Regions from separate parts of the Variovorax sp. V93 genome, predicted to be linked through region 2. Evidence: riboswitches for the same ligand, from Rfam matches in the RefSeq annotation. Region 2 holds a riboswitch; the other holds the start of a gene.
What was found. Region 2 has a riboswitch for thiamine pyrophosphate ahead of ACAM54_RS12050 (cytosine permease). Riboswitches for the same ligand answer to the same signal wherever they lie in the genome.
Positions count from the first base shown of each region.

Region 1 (7,041 bases), 2.2 Mb from region 2:
TGGAATTCGCCGATGCTCTGGCCGAACTGCTTGCGCTCGTGGATGAAGGGCAGCACCGCGTCCATGCAGGCGGCCATGATGCCCAGCGGCCCGCCCGAGAGCACCGCGCGCTCATAGTCGAGGCCGCTCATCAGCACCTTGGCGCCCATGCCTTCACCGCCGAGCACGTTCTCTTCGGGCACTTCGCAGTTGTCGAAGAACAGCGGATAGGTGTTGGAGCCGCGCATGCCGAGCTTGTCGAGCTTGGTGCCGGCCGAGAAGCCCTTGAAGCCCTTTTCGACGATGAAGGCCGTCATGCCGCGCGCACCCATCTCGGGTTCGGTCTTGGCGTAGATCACCAGGGTATCGGCGTCGCCGCCGTTGGTGATCCACATCTTGCCGCCGTTGAGCACGTAGTAGCCGTTCTTCTTCTCGGCCTTGAGCTTCATGCTCACGACGTCGGAGCCGGCGTTGGGCTCGCTCATGGCCAGCGCGCCCACGTGCTCGCCGCTCACGAGCCTGGGCAGGTATTTCTTCTTCTGCGCGTCGCTGCCGTTGCGGTGGATCTGGTTCACGCACAGGTTGGAGTGCGCGCCGTACGAGAGGCCGACCGAGGCCGAGGCGCGCGACACCTCTTCCATGGCCACGATGTGCGCCAGGTAGCCCAGCTCGGTGCCGCCGAATTCTTCCTTCACCGTCATGCCGTGCAGGCCGAGCTCGCCGAGCTTGCGCCACAGGTCGTGCGGGAACAGGTTGTCGCGGTCGATGTCGGCGGCGCGCGGGGCGATCTCGTTCGCGGCAAAGTCCTGGATCGCGCTGCGCAGCGAGTCGATGGTGTCGCCCAGGTCGAAGTTCAGGCCGGGATCGTGCATGTGTGTTGTCTCCTCTGAAGGGTCGGCGCGCAGGCAGGCTGTCCCACGCGGATGGGCGCTTGGAAGAATGCAGCTTACGCCTCGCCGCGCCGCAATTGGCGCCACAATGGTTGCAAATTGCGCCACGCTGGAACCACCTGACCATGTCGTCCCCGTCCTTCCTCCGACCTGCCCGCGCCGTCACGCCGATGGCCTTCGTGAGAGCCATCGTGCAGGGCTACGAGCGCTATGGCATCGATCCGTCCGCGGCGCTGCAAGCGGCACAGATCACGCCGCGCGAGCTGGCCCGGCCGGGCGCGCGGGTGACGGCTGCGCAGTTCGAGGCGCTGTCGGGCCATGCGATGCAGGAGCTCGACGACGAGGCGCTCGGCTGGTTCTCGCGGCGGCTGCCTTGGGGCAGCTACGGCATGCTGTGCCGCGCCTCGCTGACCTCGCCCGACCTGGGCGTGGCCATCAAGCGCTGGTGCCGCCATCACCGCCTGCTGACCGAGGACATCACGCTGGCGCTGGAGGTGTCGGGCGGCGTGGCCACGCTGCGCATCGCCGAGCACCGCCCGCTGGACGAGGCGTTCCGCGAGTTCTGCCTGGTGACGAGCCTGCGCTTCTTGCACGGGTACGTCTGCTGGGCCATCGATTCGCGTATCTCGCTGCGGGACGCGACCTTTCCCTTTGCAGCGCCGCCGCACCGCGACGCCTATCCGCTGATGTTCACGCCCGAGGTGCGCTTCGATGCGCCCGAGGCGAGCATCAGCTTCGACGAGCGCTATCTCGCGCTGCCGCTGCAGCGCGACGAGCGTGCGCTGCGCACCATGCTCAAGCGGGCGCTGCCGCTCACGGTGCTGCAGTACCGGCGCGACCGCCTGCTGGGCCAGCGCGTGCGCGAGCTGCTGCGTTCGCGCGCCGCCGAGGCCACCACGGCGGAGGCGCTGGCCACGCTGCTCAATGTGTCGGGCCGCACGCTGCACCGGCAGCTGCACGAGGAAGGCACCTCGCTGCAGGCGCTGAAGAACGAAGTGCGCCACGAGATGGCGGTGGAGCAGCTGCGCCGCACCAACCGGCCGATCAAGCAGGTGGCACTGGCGGTGGGCTTTCGCAACGAGAAGAGCTTTTCGCGTGCGTTCCTGCAGTGGACCGGGCATGCGCCGCGGGACTTTCGGCTGCGGGGGTTGTAGCGGTTGCTTCTGCGCGCTTGTTCAGGGCGCGTGCACAGGCCACCGGGTACTCCCCTCCGCGAATGTCCCCCGGCCTGCGGCCTCCTCCTTGATTTCGCTGCGGGGAGCACCCGATGTCCTGTGCACGAGGGCACGCTCGTGGTGCACCGCTGATCAACGACCGCTCTGCATAACGCTCCCGTCGATGGGGTGCCTTGCGCAGCGAAATAAAGGGGGAGGCCGCAGGCCGGAGGACATTCGCTTCGCCGCGTACCCCGTCGGCGGGAGCGCGCCCTGAATCAGCAGCGCCCAAACAAAGGCACTTACGCGAAGTGGCGAAGCTCAGCCCGGCTGCGCAATCAACGCCAGCGCATCGGCGATCGACTGGCTGTCTTCCGGCCGCACCAGCTTCGCAACCTGCTGGCCGTCGCGCATGAACACCAGCGTGGGCCACAACCGCACGTTGAACGAGCGGCCCAGCGGCCTCCCGCTGCCGTCCTCGACCTTGATGCGCGGGATGTCCGGGTACTTGGCAAAGGCTTCGGCGATGCTCGGTTGCGCGGCCTTGCAGATGCCGCACCAGTTGGTGCCGAACTCGACCACGGCCGGGCCCTTCAGGGCATCGATCTCGGCGCGGTCGGGCTGCTCGGTCTTGTATTCGGAAGTCATGGGATCCGGCTCCTTGTGGACTGGCTTGCTTGATGCCATTGCAGCAGAAACCCTGCGGGCTTGCTCGCGGCAGGGGCTTGGTCTTCAGGCCGGCTGCAGGCCGTGCGAAGCAAGCAGCGCAGGCAGTTCCTGCATGTCGCTGAACACCTGCAGCGCGCCGACGCTGCGCAGCGCCTCGGGGCCGCTGTGGCCCGATTCGCCGGTGCTGTAGCCGAACACGGTGGCACCCGCGGCCACGCCGGCCATTGCGCCCGTGACGGTGTCCTCGACCACCGCGCAGCGCTTCGGATCGACACCCAGCGCCTCGGCGGCGGCAAGGTATACGTCGGGATAGGGCTTGGAGCGCGGCATCTCGTGGCCGCTGAAGATGCGGCCCTCGAAGCACTCGAGCAGCCCGACCTTCGCCAGTTGCAGTTCGACCTTGTGGCGGTCGGCGCCCGAGGCGCAGGCGATGCGGCCCCGGAGCCGCGCATGGATCTCGCGGATGGCCGCCGGGGCGTGGGCGATGGCCACGAGGTCGCGCTCGAGGGCTTCGTTGCGGCGGGCCCTGAAGGCCTTGAGCCAGTCTTCGGTGATCCTGACGCCGGTCTTCGATTCGATGAGCGCGGCTTCGTCCTTCACGGCCTTGCCGGTGAAGGTGTTCATCGACTCTTCGGTGGTGAGATGCCAGCCGAGCTCGCCGAGCATCTCGGCGAGCACGCGGTTGGTGATGGGTTCGGAATCGACGAGGACGCCGTCGCAGTCGAAGAGTACGGCGTCGAAGGGGAATGGGGTCATTGCGCTGCAGGGGTTCGGGGAATTCCCCCATGGTAGCAATGACCCCGGCCGGGCTCAGGACGCGGGCTGGATCGGGATGTAGATCTCGCCGCCGCCCGCCATGAACTCCCTGGATTTCTGCGCCATTCCTTCGGCCATGGCTTCCGCCTCGGCCACGCCCTTCTTCGCCGCGTACTCGCGCACTTCCTGCGTGATCTTCATCGAGCAGAACTTCGGTCCGCACATCGAGCAGAAGTGCGCCACCTTGCTCGAATCCTTGGGCAGCGTTTCGTCATGGAACTCGCGCGCCGTGTCGGGGTCCAGGCCCAGGTTGAACTGGTCCTGCCAGCGGAATTCGAAGCGCGCCTTGCTGAGCGCATCGTCGCGCGAGCGCGCTCCAGGGTGCCCCTTGGCCACGTCGGCCGCATGCGCGGCGATCTTGTAGGCAATGATTCCCTGCTTCACGTCGTCGCGGTCGGGCAGGCCCAGGTGCTCCTTGGGCGTCACGTAGCAGAGCATCGCGGTGCCGGCCCAGCCGATCATCGCGGCGCCGATGGCGCTGGAGATGTGGTCGTAGCCCGGCGCGATGTCGATGGTCAGCGGGCCGAGCGTGTAGAACGGCGCCTCGTGGCAGTGCTTGAGCTGCTCGTCCATGTTGGCCTGGATCATGTGCATCGGCACGTGGCCCGGCCCTTCGATCATGGTCTGCACGTCGTGCTTCCACGCGATCTGCGTGAGCTCGCCCAGGGTGCGCAACTCGGCGAACTGGGCTTCGTCATTCGCGTCGGCGCCCGAGCCCGGGCGCAGGCCGTCGCCGAGCGAGAAGCTCACGTCGTAGGCCTTCATGATGTCGCAGATGTCCTCGAAGCGCTCGTACAGGAAGCTCTCCTTGTGGTGCGCGATGCACCACTTGGCCATGATCGAGCCGCCGCGCGAGACGATGCCCGTCATGCGGTCGGCCGTCAGGTGGATGAACGGCAGGCGCACGCCGGCGTGGATGGTGAAGTAGTCGATGCCCTGCTCGGCCTGCTCGATCAGCGTGTCGCGGAAGATCTCCCACGTGAGGTCCTCGGCCACGCCGCCCACCTTCTCGAGCGCCTGGTAGATCGGCACCGTGCCGATGGGCACCGGCGAGTTGCGCACGATCCAGTCGCGCGTGGTGTGGATGTTCTTGCCGGTGGAAAGATCCATCACGTTGTCGGCGCCCCAGCGGATCGCCCACACGAGCTTTTCCACTTCTTCCTCGATGCTCGAGGTGACGGCCGAGTTGCCGATGTTGGCGTTGATCTTGACCTTGAAGTTGCGGCCGATGGCCATCGGCTCGACTTCGGGGTGGTTGATGTTGGCCGGAATGATGGCGCGGCCGCGCGCCACCTCGTCGCGCACGAACTCGGGCGTGATGATGCGCGGAATGCTGGCGCCCATGGGATTGCCGGCCACGCGCTTCGCACGCTCCTCGTTGGCGAGGTATTCGGCCATCCACTCGCGCTTGCCGTTCTCGCGCAGCGCCACGTATTCCATCTCGGGCGTGACGATGCCGCGGCGCGCGTAATGCATCTGCGTGACGTTGGCGCCGGCCTTGGCGCGGCGCGGTGTGCGCTGCAGGGCCGAGGCGCCGGCGCGCAGTTCGGCCAGGCGCTGGGCATCGTGGTCGTGCGCGTGCTTGAGGCCCTCGTCGAGCGCCTGGTGCGAACGGCCTTCGTAGCTTTCGGTGTCGTTGCGCTCGGCGATCCAGGCGCCGCGCACGCCCGGCAGGCCGCGGCGCACGTCGATCTCGACCTTGGCATCGGTGTAGGGGCCCGAGGTGTCGTAGAGCGACACGGTCTCGCCGTTGGTCAGCAGCACGTCGCGCACCGGCACGTTGAGGTCGGGCCGGCTGCCCGGGATCAGGCACTTGTGCGAGGCGGGAAAGGGCTCGCGCGTGAGCGAGAGCAGGGAGGTGAACTTGTCGGGGGCATTCATGCGGGGCACTCCTTGTTGAGGGAAAGGGTGCTCCGCAATCGCTCTGAGGACTTTGGGCCGCCACCTTGGATGGATGGATGGCGGGACCGGAGTCGGGGAGTGCAGCTCTTCTTACGCCGGTATGACCCGGATCAAGTTCGCGGGTCGGCACTTTGCCATCTCAGCACGCCACATGCGTGCACCCCGGAGCGGGGACTATTGTGCGGGCCGCAGCCCGGTGCGTCAACCGGGGGTCTGCAGATCGCCTTCGAGGTAGAACCAGCGCTCCCCCTCGCGCACGAAGCGGCTGCGCTCGTGCAGGCGCGTGGCGGCGCCGGTGCTGCTGCGCTGGCGGGCGACGAATTCGACCTCGGCATGGTCGGCGTCGAGCACCGAGCGCGAGCGGATGTCCAGGCCCAGCCACTTCACGCCGGGTTCGAACTCGATCGACGCCGGCCGCGTCGACGCGTGCCAGGTGGCCAGCAGGTAGGGGCCGCGTTCCAGCACGAAGGCGGTATAGCGCGAGCGCATCAGCGATTCGGCGTCGGGCGCGGGCGTGCCCTCGAAATCCTCGAGGTAGCGGCCGCAGCACAGGGCATAGCCGATGGGCTTGTCTCGGCGGTCCGTGCGGCCGCAGGGGCAAGGTCCGGTGGTGGGATCGGTGGCACTCATGAAGAACGCTATTGGAACATCCTCCGGGGCCCTTCGCCGATGGGGCAAGCCCGGGGCCCGGCCGGCGGCCGTGCGAAACGCCCGGTTCAGGCCAGCGCGCGCTGGATCAGCAGCTTCTGGATGTCCGAGGTGCCTTCGTAGATCTGGCACACGCGCACGTCGCGGTAAATGCGTTCGAGCGGAAAGTCGCTCACATAGCCGTAGCCGCCCAGCGTCTGGATCGCAGCGCTGCAGACGCGCTCGGCCATTTCGCTCGCGAACAGCTTGGCCATGGCGGCTTCCTTGAGGCAGGGCCGGCCGGCATCGCGCAGGCTGGCGGCATGCCAGATCAGCTGGCGCGCGGCCTCGAGCTGCGTGGCGCATTCGGCCAGCCTGAAACCGACGGCCTGCTGCTCGAAGATCGCCCCGCCGAAGGCCTGGCGCTCCTTGGCATAGGCCAGCGCCACGTCGAAGGCGCTGCGCGCCATGCCCACGCTCTGCGCCGCAATGCCGATGCGGCCGCCCTCGAGCGCGCCCAGCGCGATCTTGTAGCCCTCGCCCTCGGCGCCGATGAGGTTTTCCGCCGGAATGCGGCAGCCGTCGAAGTTGATCTGCGCGGTGTCGCTGCTGTGCTGGCCCAGCTTGTCTTCCAGGCGCGCGACGTTGTAGCCCGGTGCGTCGGTCGGCACGATGAAAGCGCTCATGCCGCGCTTGCCCGCGCCCTTGTCGGTCACCGCGATGACGATGGCCACCTGGCCGTTCTTGCCGCTGGTGATGAACTGCTTCACGCCGTCGATCACCCAGCCGTCGCCGTCCTTGCGCGCCGTGGTGCGCAGGCTCGAGGCGTCGCTGCCGGCCTGCGGCTCGGTAAGGCAGAAGGCGCCGAGCATCCGGCCCTGCGCCAGCGGCTCGAGCCACTGCTTCTTCTGCTGCGCGTTGCCGTAGCGCATGAGGATGGCGTTGACCGGGCAGTTGGTCACGCTGATGGCGGTGCTGGTGCCGCCGTCGCCGGCCGCGATCTC
Region 1 is NZ_AP028669.1:4,754,279-4,761,319, forward strand. It holds gene ACAM54_RS22580 (isovaleryl-CoA dehydrogenase) at 1-851, opposite strand, end outside; gene ACAM54_RS22585 (AraC family transcriptional regulator) at 995-2,023, shown strand; gene ACAM54_RS22590 (thioredoxin family protein) at 2,345-2,671, opposite strand; gene ACAM54_RS22595 (HAD family phosphatase) at 2,756-3,448, opposite strand; gene thiC (phosphomethylpyrimidine synthase ThiC) at 3,503-5,389, opposite strand; TPP riboswitch at 5,481-5,585, opposite strand; gene ACAM54_RS22605 (YchJ family protein) at 5,612-6,040, opposite strand; gene ACAM54_RS22610 (acyl-CoA dehydrogenase family protein) at 6,127-7,041, opposite strand, start outside.
Region 1: another riboswitch for thiamine pyrophosphate. It lies ahead of thiC (phosphomethylpyrimidine synthase ThiC); the one in region 2 lies ahead of ACAM54_RS12050 (cytosine permease).

Region 2 (7,041 bases):
ATGCGGTCGTTGTCATGGTGCGTGTTGTCTCCATCTCTGTGGGGTGCCTGGCTCAGCCGCCGGTCACGGGGCGGATCACTTCGATACGGTCGTCAGGCTGCAGCCCGCGCGCCGCATGGGCCGAGCGCGGCACGAACTCGCGGTTCACGGCCACCGCGAACGGCGGCACGGCATCGAGTGCGGCCAGCGCGTCGATCACGGTGGCGCCGTCCGGCAGCGCGAAGGGCTTGTCGTTGATCAGGACGTTCATCGTCATGCTTGGGAGGTCTCCAGGCCGAGCTTCTGCGCCAGTGCCGAGCGGCCGTCCACGAGCAGCTCCATGGCCGAATCGAGCACCGCGGGCGCGATCATGAAACCGTGGCGGTACAGGCCGTTGATCTGCAGCACGCGCGGTTGCGGCTGCCGGATGGCGGGCAGGTTGTCGGGCAGCGTGGGCCGGCATTGGGTCGCGATCTCGAGGATGCGGGCTTCGGCGAAGCCGCTGTGCACCGCGTAGGCTGCGCTGAGCAGTTCGAGCGTGGAGCGCACGCTGGCGGGTGACATGTCGTCCGACTCGATCTCGGTCGCGCCGATCACGAACACGCTGCCCGGCTTGGGTGCGATGTAGAGCGGATAGCGCGGATGCACCAGCCGCGTGGGCCGCTGCAGCGCCACCTCGGGCGCGTGCACGCGGATGACCTCGCCGCGCACGCCGCGCAGCGCGTTCCACTGCGGCTTGGCACCGAGGCCGCGGCAGTCGATCACCCAGTCGGGCTGGCCCGGCGTGCCCGGAGAAAAATCGCCGGGTTCGCGTGGCGACTGCCAATGCAGCTTCACGCCTGGGCAGGCTTGCAGCGTGGCAAGCAGCGAAGCCAGCAACGCACGGTTGTCGAGCTGGCCTTCGCCCGGAAGGAACAAGCCCTGTGCGAAGCGCTGGCCGAGCGACGGCTCGAGCGCGGCAATCCCGCTGCCGTCGAGCGTGCGCATCGGCGCGAGTTCGGACACCTGCGTGCCGGTGCGCGCCAGTACGCGCGCGAGCCGCGCGGCCTCGGCGGCGTCCTGGCGGTGCCACAGCACCAGCGTGCCTTCGCGCTGGAAGAACACAGGCTGCGCCAGCGGCGCCAGCAGCGCGGGCCAGCGGTCCAGCGCGTACTGCCCCATGCGCACGACCGGCACCGGCGCGACGGCCGATTCGGCCAGCGGCGCGAGCATGGCGGCCGCCACGCGCGCGGCGGCGCCTTCGGCCTCGGGGCTGCCCGCCTCGAACAGCTCGACCTTGCAGCCGGCTTGCGCGAGCGTGACCGCGAGCAGCCGGCCCATGAGGCCCGCGCCGAGGATGGCGGCCGATTGGAATGGGAGGCTCATGGCCTTGCTCCTTCCCCCGCTGGGGGAAGGTTGGGATGGGGGCGGGCAGAGCGCTCGGTAGACACGCCGCTTGCCCCCACCCCAGCCCTCCCCCGGGAGGGGAGGGAGAAAGGCAGGGCCGGTCGCCGATAATTTTCAGCATGACCCAAGCACTTTCCGACGCGCCCCAAGCGCCCCTGCGCTACGCACGCGTGCTCTCGATCGCCGGCTCTGACAGCGGCGGCGGTGCCGGCATCCAGGCCGACCTGAAGACCTTCGCGGCGCTTGGCTGCTATGGCATGACAGCCATCACGGCGCTCACCGCGCAGAACACGCTCGGCGTCGCGGGCATCCACGGCGTGCCGCCGGCTTTCCTCAAGGCACAGATCCAGGCGGTGGTCGAGGACATCGGCGTCGATGCGGTCAAGCTCGGCATGCTGCATGCACCCGAGGTGGTCGAGGTGGTGGCCTGGGCCATCGATCACTACCGGCTGCCCAACGTGGTGCTGGACCCGGTGATGGTCGCCACCAGCGGCGACCGGCTGATAGCTTCGGAAACCGTGCAGGTGCTGGTGCGCGAGCTGTTCCCGCGCGCCGTGGTGGTCACGCCCAACCTCGACGAGGCAGCCTTGCTGATCGGCCATGCGATCGACGGCATCGATGCGCTCGACGATGCGGCCAGCGAACTGCTGGCGCTCGGCGCGCAGGCCGTGCTGCTCAAGGGCGGCCACCTGCCGGGCGACGAGGTGGTCGACGTGCTGCTGCAGTCCGACGGCACGCGCAAGCGGCTGGCCTCGCAGCGCATCGCGAGCCGCAACCTGCATGGCACGGGCTGCACGCTGTCGTCCGCCATTGCCGCGCACCTGGCGCTGGGGCTCGTATTGCCCGAGGCCGTCGAGCGCGCGCGCGCCTACATCCTCGGCGCGATGGCCGCCGGCGCGCATGTGAAGACCGGCGCGGGACACGGTCCGCTCAACCACGGCTTTGCGCCAGTGCCGACGCACCGCCTGCCGTCGTCGGCGTAGCCTTGGGCCGGCTGGCCCAGGCCAGCAGGAAGGTCGCGGCCAGCGTCGGCAGTGCCGAGCCGAACTGCGGCGCCCACCCGGCGAGCGCATGGTAGGCCGCGATGCCCGCAATCCAGATCAGCGCCGCGCCCAGGTCGACCCGACGCATGCCCACCGACGAAACCGCCTGGCCCGTACCCAGCCGCCCCAGGATCACGCCGTAGAGCGGCACGAACACCGAACTCAGCATCAGCAGGAACGGCTCGAGCGTATGCATCGGCAGCACCAGCGCGAGCGCGGTGCACAGCGCCGCGAGCAGGAGGCCCCAGCGCCGCACGCTCCAGCGCGGCAGCAGGCTGTGGGTGGACACCGAGCCCGAATACACATCGCCGTAGGCGTTGTCGAGTTCGTCGATCAGGATCAGGCCCAGCGCCACCAGCCCGCCTTGGGCGAGCAGCAGGGCGGTGACCAGGCCTGTGCCCGGTTCCGCCACGCTCACCACCATCACGCCGAGCGCATAGCACCAGACGTTGGCCAGCGCATAGCCGATCCAGGTGCCGCTGAAGGCGCTGCCCAGGCCGCCCGCGCTGCGCTTGCCGTGGCGCGCGTAGTCGGCCACCAGCGGCAGCCATGAGACCGGCATGGCAATCACCAGGTCGAGCGCGCCGAACATGCCCATGCCGCCATCGCCCGGCCGGGCCCAGAAGGCGTCGAGGCCCTTGGCTTGCAGGCGGGTTGCGAACTGCCAGCTCAGCCAGAGCAGCGACAGCACCACCAGCGGCAGGCCGAAGCGGCTCACGAAGCGCCGCACCAGCTTGACCATGGAGCCGGCCAGAAGCGCCAGCAGCACCGCGCCCCAGAGCAGCGTGGTGAGGGCGCCGCCCAGCGGTCCGCCGAGCGCCAGGCCGAAGGCCTGCTGGCCGATCGCCTGCGTACCCTCGCGCATGATCACGAGCTCGAAGGTGGTCCAGCCCACCAGCTGCACGATGTTGAGCAGCACCGGCAGCCGCGCGAAGGCGCTGCCGTAGGTGGCGTGCATCAGCCCGGCGCTCGCCAGGCCGCTCTCGCAGCCGAGCCGTGCGGTCCAGGCCAGCAGGCCCGCGCCGAGCAGCGAGCCCAGCACGATCGCGATGGCCGCGTCCCGCGTGCCCACCGCCGGCACCAGGTAGGCGCCGATCTGCATCACCAGCAGCCCGACGCCCAGGCTGAACCAGAGCGATGCGTGGTCGTGCCAGCCGAACGCGCGCTGCGACGCGGGCAGGGGCGCCAGCGCCTCGTTGGCGGAAGAAGGTTCGTCGTCGTGTGCCATCCAGTTGCTCCAGTGCAAAAGGTTTGGCAGGTGGGCGAGGCTCCGGCGGTGGGGCCATCGCGCGAGACAACGCGACAGGCCGCCGGACCAGCTTCCCTGCGCGAGGATTACCTCAGTCAGGTTCAAAGGGACTCTCTCAGTCAGCCCCGGAACGGATTCCGGTTCGACACCCCTAGCGTGGTGCTCCGCGCCGTGGCGCAGAGCGGAAACTATTGTACGAGCCTGCGCGCCCAGCCTCCAAACCATGGATGATGGTCCGGATATGGCAACCCGCGTGCCGCCACTTCGAGGATGTGTCCCATGAGCGATCCTGCAATCGACCAGTCCCTTGCCCGGGCCTTCCAGCGCTTCACCGAGGCCAACCCCGCGAGCCTGCGCCAGTTCGAGGCGCAGGCGCGCTACATGCCGGGCGCCAACAGCCGCTCGGTGCTGTTCTACGCGCCGTTTCCGCTCACCATTGCCAAGGGCGAGGGCGCCGCGCTCTGGGATGCCGACGGCCACCGCTATGCCGACTTCATCGCCGAGTACACGGCCGGCGTCTATGGCCACTCGGCACCCGAGATCCGCGATGCGGTGCTCGAGGCGATGCAGGGCGGCATCAACCTCACGGGCCACAACCTGCTCGAAGGCCGGCTCGCGAAGACCATCTGCGAGCGCTTTCCGCAGATCGAGCAGGTGCGCTTCACCAACTCGGGCACCGAGGCCAACCTGATGGCGCTCACGGCCGCGCTGCACTTCACGGGAAGGCGAAAGATCGTGGTGTTCTCGGGCGGCTACCACGGCGGCGTGCTCGGCTTCGGCGCCAAGCCGCTGCCGACCACGGTGCCCTTCGACTTCCTGGTGCTGCCCTACAACGATGCGCAGGCTGCGAGCGAGCAGATCGAGAAGCACCGGCCGGAGATTGCCGCGATCCTGGTCGAGCCGATGCAGGGCGCGAGCGGCTGCATTCCGGGGCGTCTCGACTTCCTGCAAGCACTTCGCGATGGCGCGGCGAAGGTAGGTGCGCTGCTGATCTTCGACGAGGTCATGACCTCGCGCCTGGGGCCGCAGGGCCTGGCCAACAGGCTCGGCATCCGTTCCGATCTCACCACGCTCGGCAAGTACATCGGCGGCGGCATGTCGTTCGGCGCCTTCGGCGGGCGTTCGGACGTGATGGCGCAGTTCGATCCGCGCACGGGATCGCTCTCCCATTCGGGCACCTTCAACAACAACGTGATGACCATGGCGGCCGGGTACGCGGGCCTCACGAAGCTGTTCACCCCTGAAGCGGCCGGCGCGCTGGCCGAGCGCGGCGAGGCGATGCGTGCGCGGCTCAATGCGCTGTGCACGAAGGAGGGCGTGGCCATGCAGTTCACCGGCATCGGCTCTCTGATGAACGCGCATTTCGTGCGCGGGGAGGTGCAGTGCGTGGACGACCTGGCGGCGGTCGACGGGCGGCTGCGGCAGCTGCTGTTCTTTCACCTGCTGGGCGAAGGCATCTACGCCTCGCCGCGCGGCTTCATCGTGCTGTCTTTGCCGCTGACCGACGCGGACATCGACCGATTCGCCGCCGCCATCGGCAGCTTCATCGGCGAATACCGCGCGCTGCTGCTGCCTAGCGCGAACTAGCCACGCCCAGCAGCTCGTGCAGCCGCGTGCTGGTGGTCGTGTACTGCAGCGGCACGGCCTTGCCCGGGAACACGATGGCGGTGGCGCCCCAGGCTGCCAGCGTGGCCTCGTGGAAGCCGCAGACGATGAGCTTCTTCTTGCCCGGATAGGTGTTGATGTCGCCCACCGCGAACACGCCGCGTTCGCGGGTTTCGTACTTCTCGGTGTCGACCGGCACCTGCTTGCGCTCGAGTTCCAGGCCCCAATCGGCAATGGGGCCGAGGCGCGGGGAGATGCCCAGGCAGGCGATCAGCGCGTCGAGCGGCAGGTCGACCGTGGCCGCATCGGGCGTGGTGATCTGCAGTTGCCTGCCGTCGAAGGCGGTGGGCTGGCCGACCTTGAAGGCCAGCTTGCCCTCGGCCACCAGCGCGCGCATCGAAGCGACGAGCGCCTCGCCGGCCTGGAAGCCGTCGCGGCGGTGGACCAGCGTGACCTGCCTTGCAATGGCCGTGAGCGCGACGGCGGTTTCCAGCGCCACGTCGTCGCCGCCATTCACCACCACCGCCTGTCCGGCAAAGCGGTCCAGCGAATCGGGGTGATAGAAAAGCGAGCGGCCTTCGAACTGCGCAATGCCTTCGATCGCGATGCGCTTGGGCACGAAGGCGCCAACGCCGGCCGCGATGAACACCGTCCTGGCGAGAAAGGCCGTGCCGGCCGACGTGGTCAGCAGCAGCCGCTCGTCGGCCTGCCTTTCGAGCGTGGCCACCTGCTCGCCGAAATGGAACCGGGGCTTGAAGGGCTCGACCTGTTTCAGCAGCGACTGCGCGAGTTCGCTTCCGCTGGTGACGGGCGTGCCGGGAATGTCGTAGATCGGCTTGCCGCCGTAGAGCGCCACGCACTGGCCGCCCGCGGCGGGCAGCGCATCGACGATGTGGCAGGAGATCTCGAGCAGGCCGAGCTGGAAGGCCTGGAACAGCCCGACCGGGCCGGCGCCGATGATGAGGGCGTCGGTCTCGATCGGAGCGGCTTGCGTGCTCAGCGCACCAACTCCCCGATCTTGTCGGTCTTGTCTTTCCACTCTTCGGCGTCGGGCAGCGCGGGCTTGCGCTTGGTGATGCTCTTCCAGCCGTCGGCCAGCGAGAGCTCTGCGTTGAGCTTGATGAAGGCGATCTGGTTGGCCGGAAGGTCTTCCTCGGCATAGATCGCATTGACCGGGCATTCGGGGATGCAGACTGCGCAGTCGATGCACTCGTCCGGATCGATCACCAGCATGTTGGGGCCTTCGCGGAAGCAATCCACGGGGCATACGTCCACGCAGTCGGTGTATTTGCAGCGGATGCAGGCTTCGGAGACGACGTGGGTCATTTGTCTTCTAACGTCAGTGTGAGGTCGGGGAAAACCCCAGATTTTAGGCCTTTGCGGCGGCGGGCTGCACGAGCACGGCAGCGGAGGTCTTGTGGGAGGCCGTATCGACCAGCACCAGGGAGCCCAAGGCACGCGATTGCGTGAAGGGCAGCACGGCCAGCGGCTGCTGCAGCGACAGCACCACATCGCCGATGGAATTGGCCTCCAGCTGCGTCGCGGGCTCCGATTCGAGCGTGGTGATGTTCACCCGGTCGACGATGCGCGCCACCTTGGCCTTGACCCAGCGGTGGCCCTGCAGCGCCCAGTACACGCGGCCCGCGACCAGCGGCTCGTCGTCGAGCCAGGCCACGGTGGCGGTGATTTCGCGCACCGGCTCGAAGGCGCCGGGCGCCAGCAGCCAGTCGCCACGCGACACGTCCACTTCGCGGTCGAGCACGATGCCGGCGCTGTGGC
Region 2 is NZ_AP028669.1:2,537,484-2,544,524, forward strand. It holds gene ACAM54_RS12030 (thiazole synthase) at 1-16, opposite strand, end outside; gene thiS (sulfur carrier protein ThiS) at 53-256, opposite strand; gene ACAM54_RS12040 (FAD-dependent oxidoreductase) at 253-1,344, opposite strand; gene thiD (bifunctional hydroxymethylpyrimidine kinase/phosphomethylpyrimidine kinase) at 1,485-2,348, shown strand; gene ACAM54_RS12050 (cytosine permease) at 2,296-3,636, opposite strand; TPP riboswitch at 3,713-3,820, opposite strand; gene ACAM54_RS12055 (aspartate aminotransferase family protein) at 3,937-5,244, shown strand; gene ACAM54_RS12060 (NAD(P)/FAD-dependent oxidoreductase) at 5,231-6,301, opposite strand; gene fdxA (ferredoxin FdxA) at 6,259-6,588, opposite strand; gene ACAM54_RS12070 (sulfate adenylyltransferase subunit 1) at 6,632-7,041, opposite strand, start outside.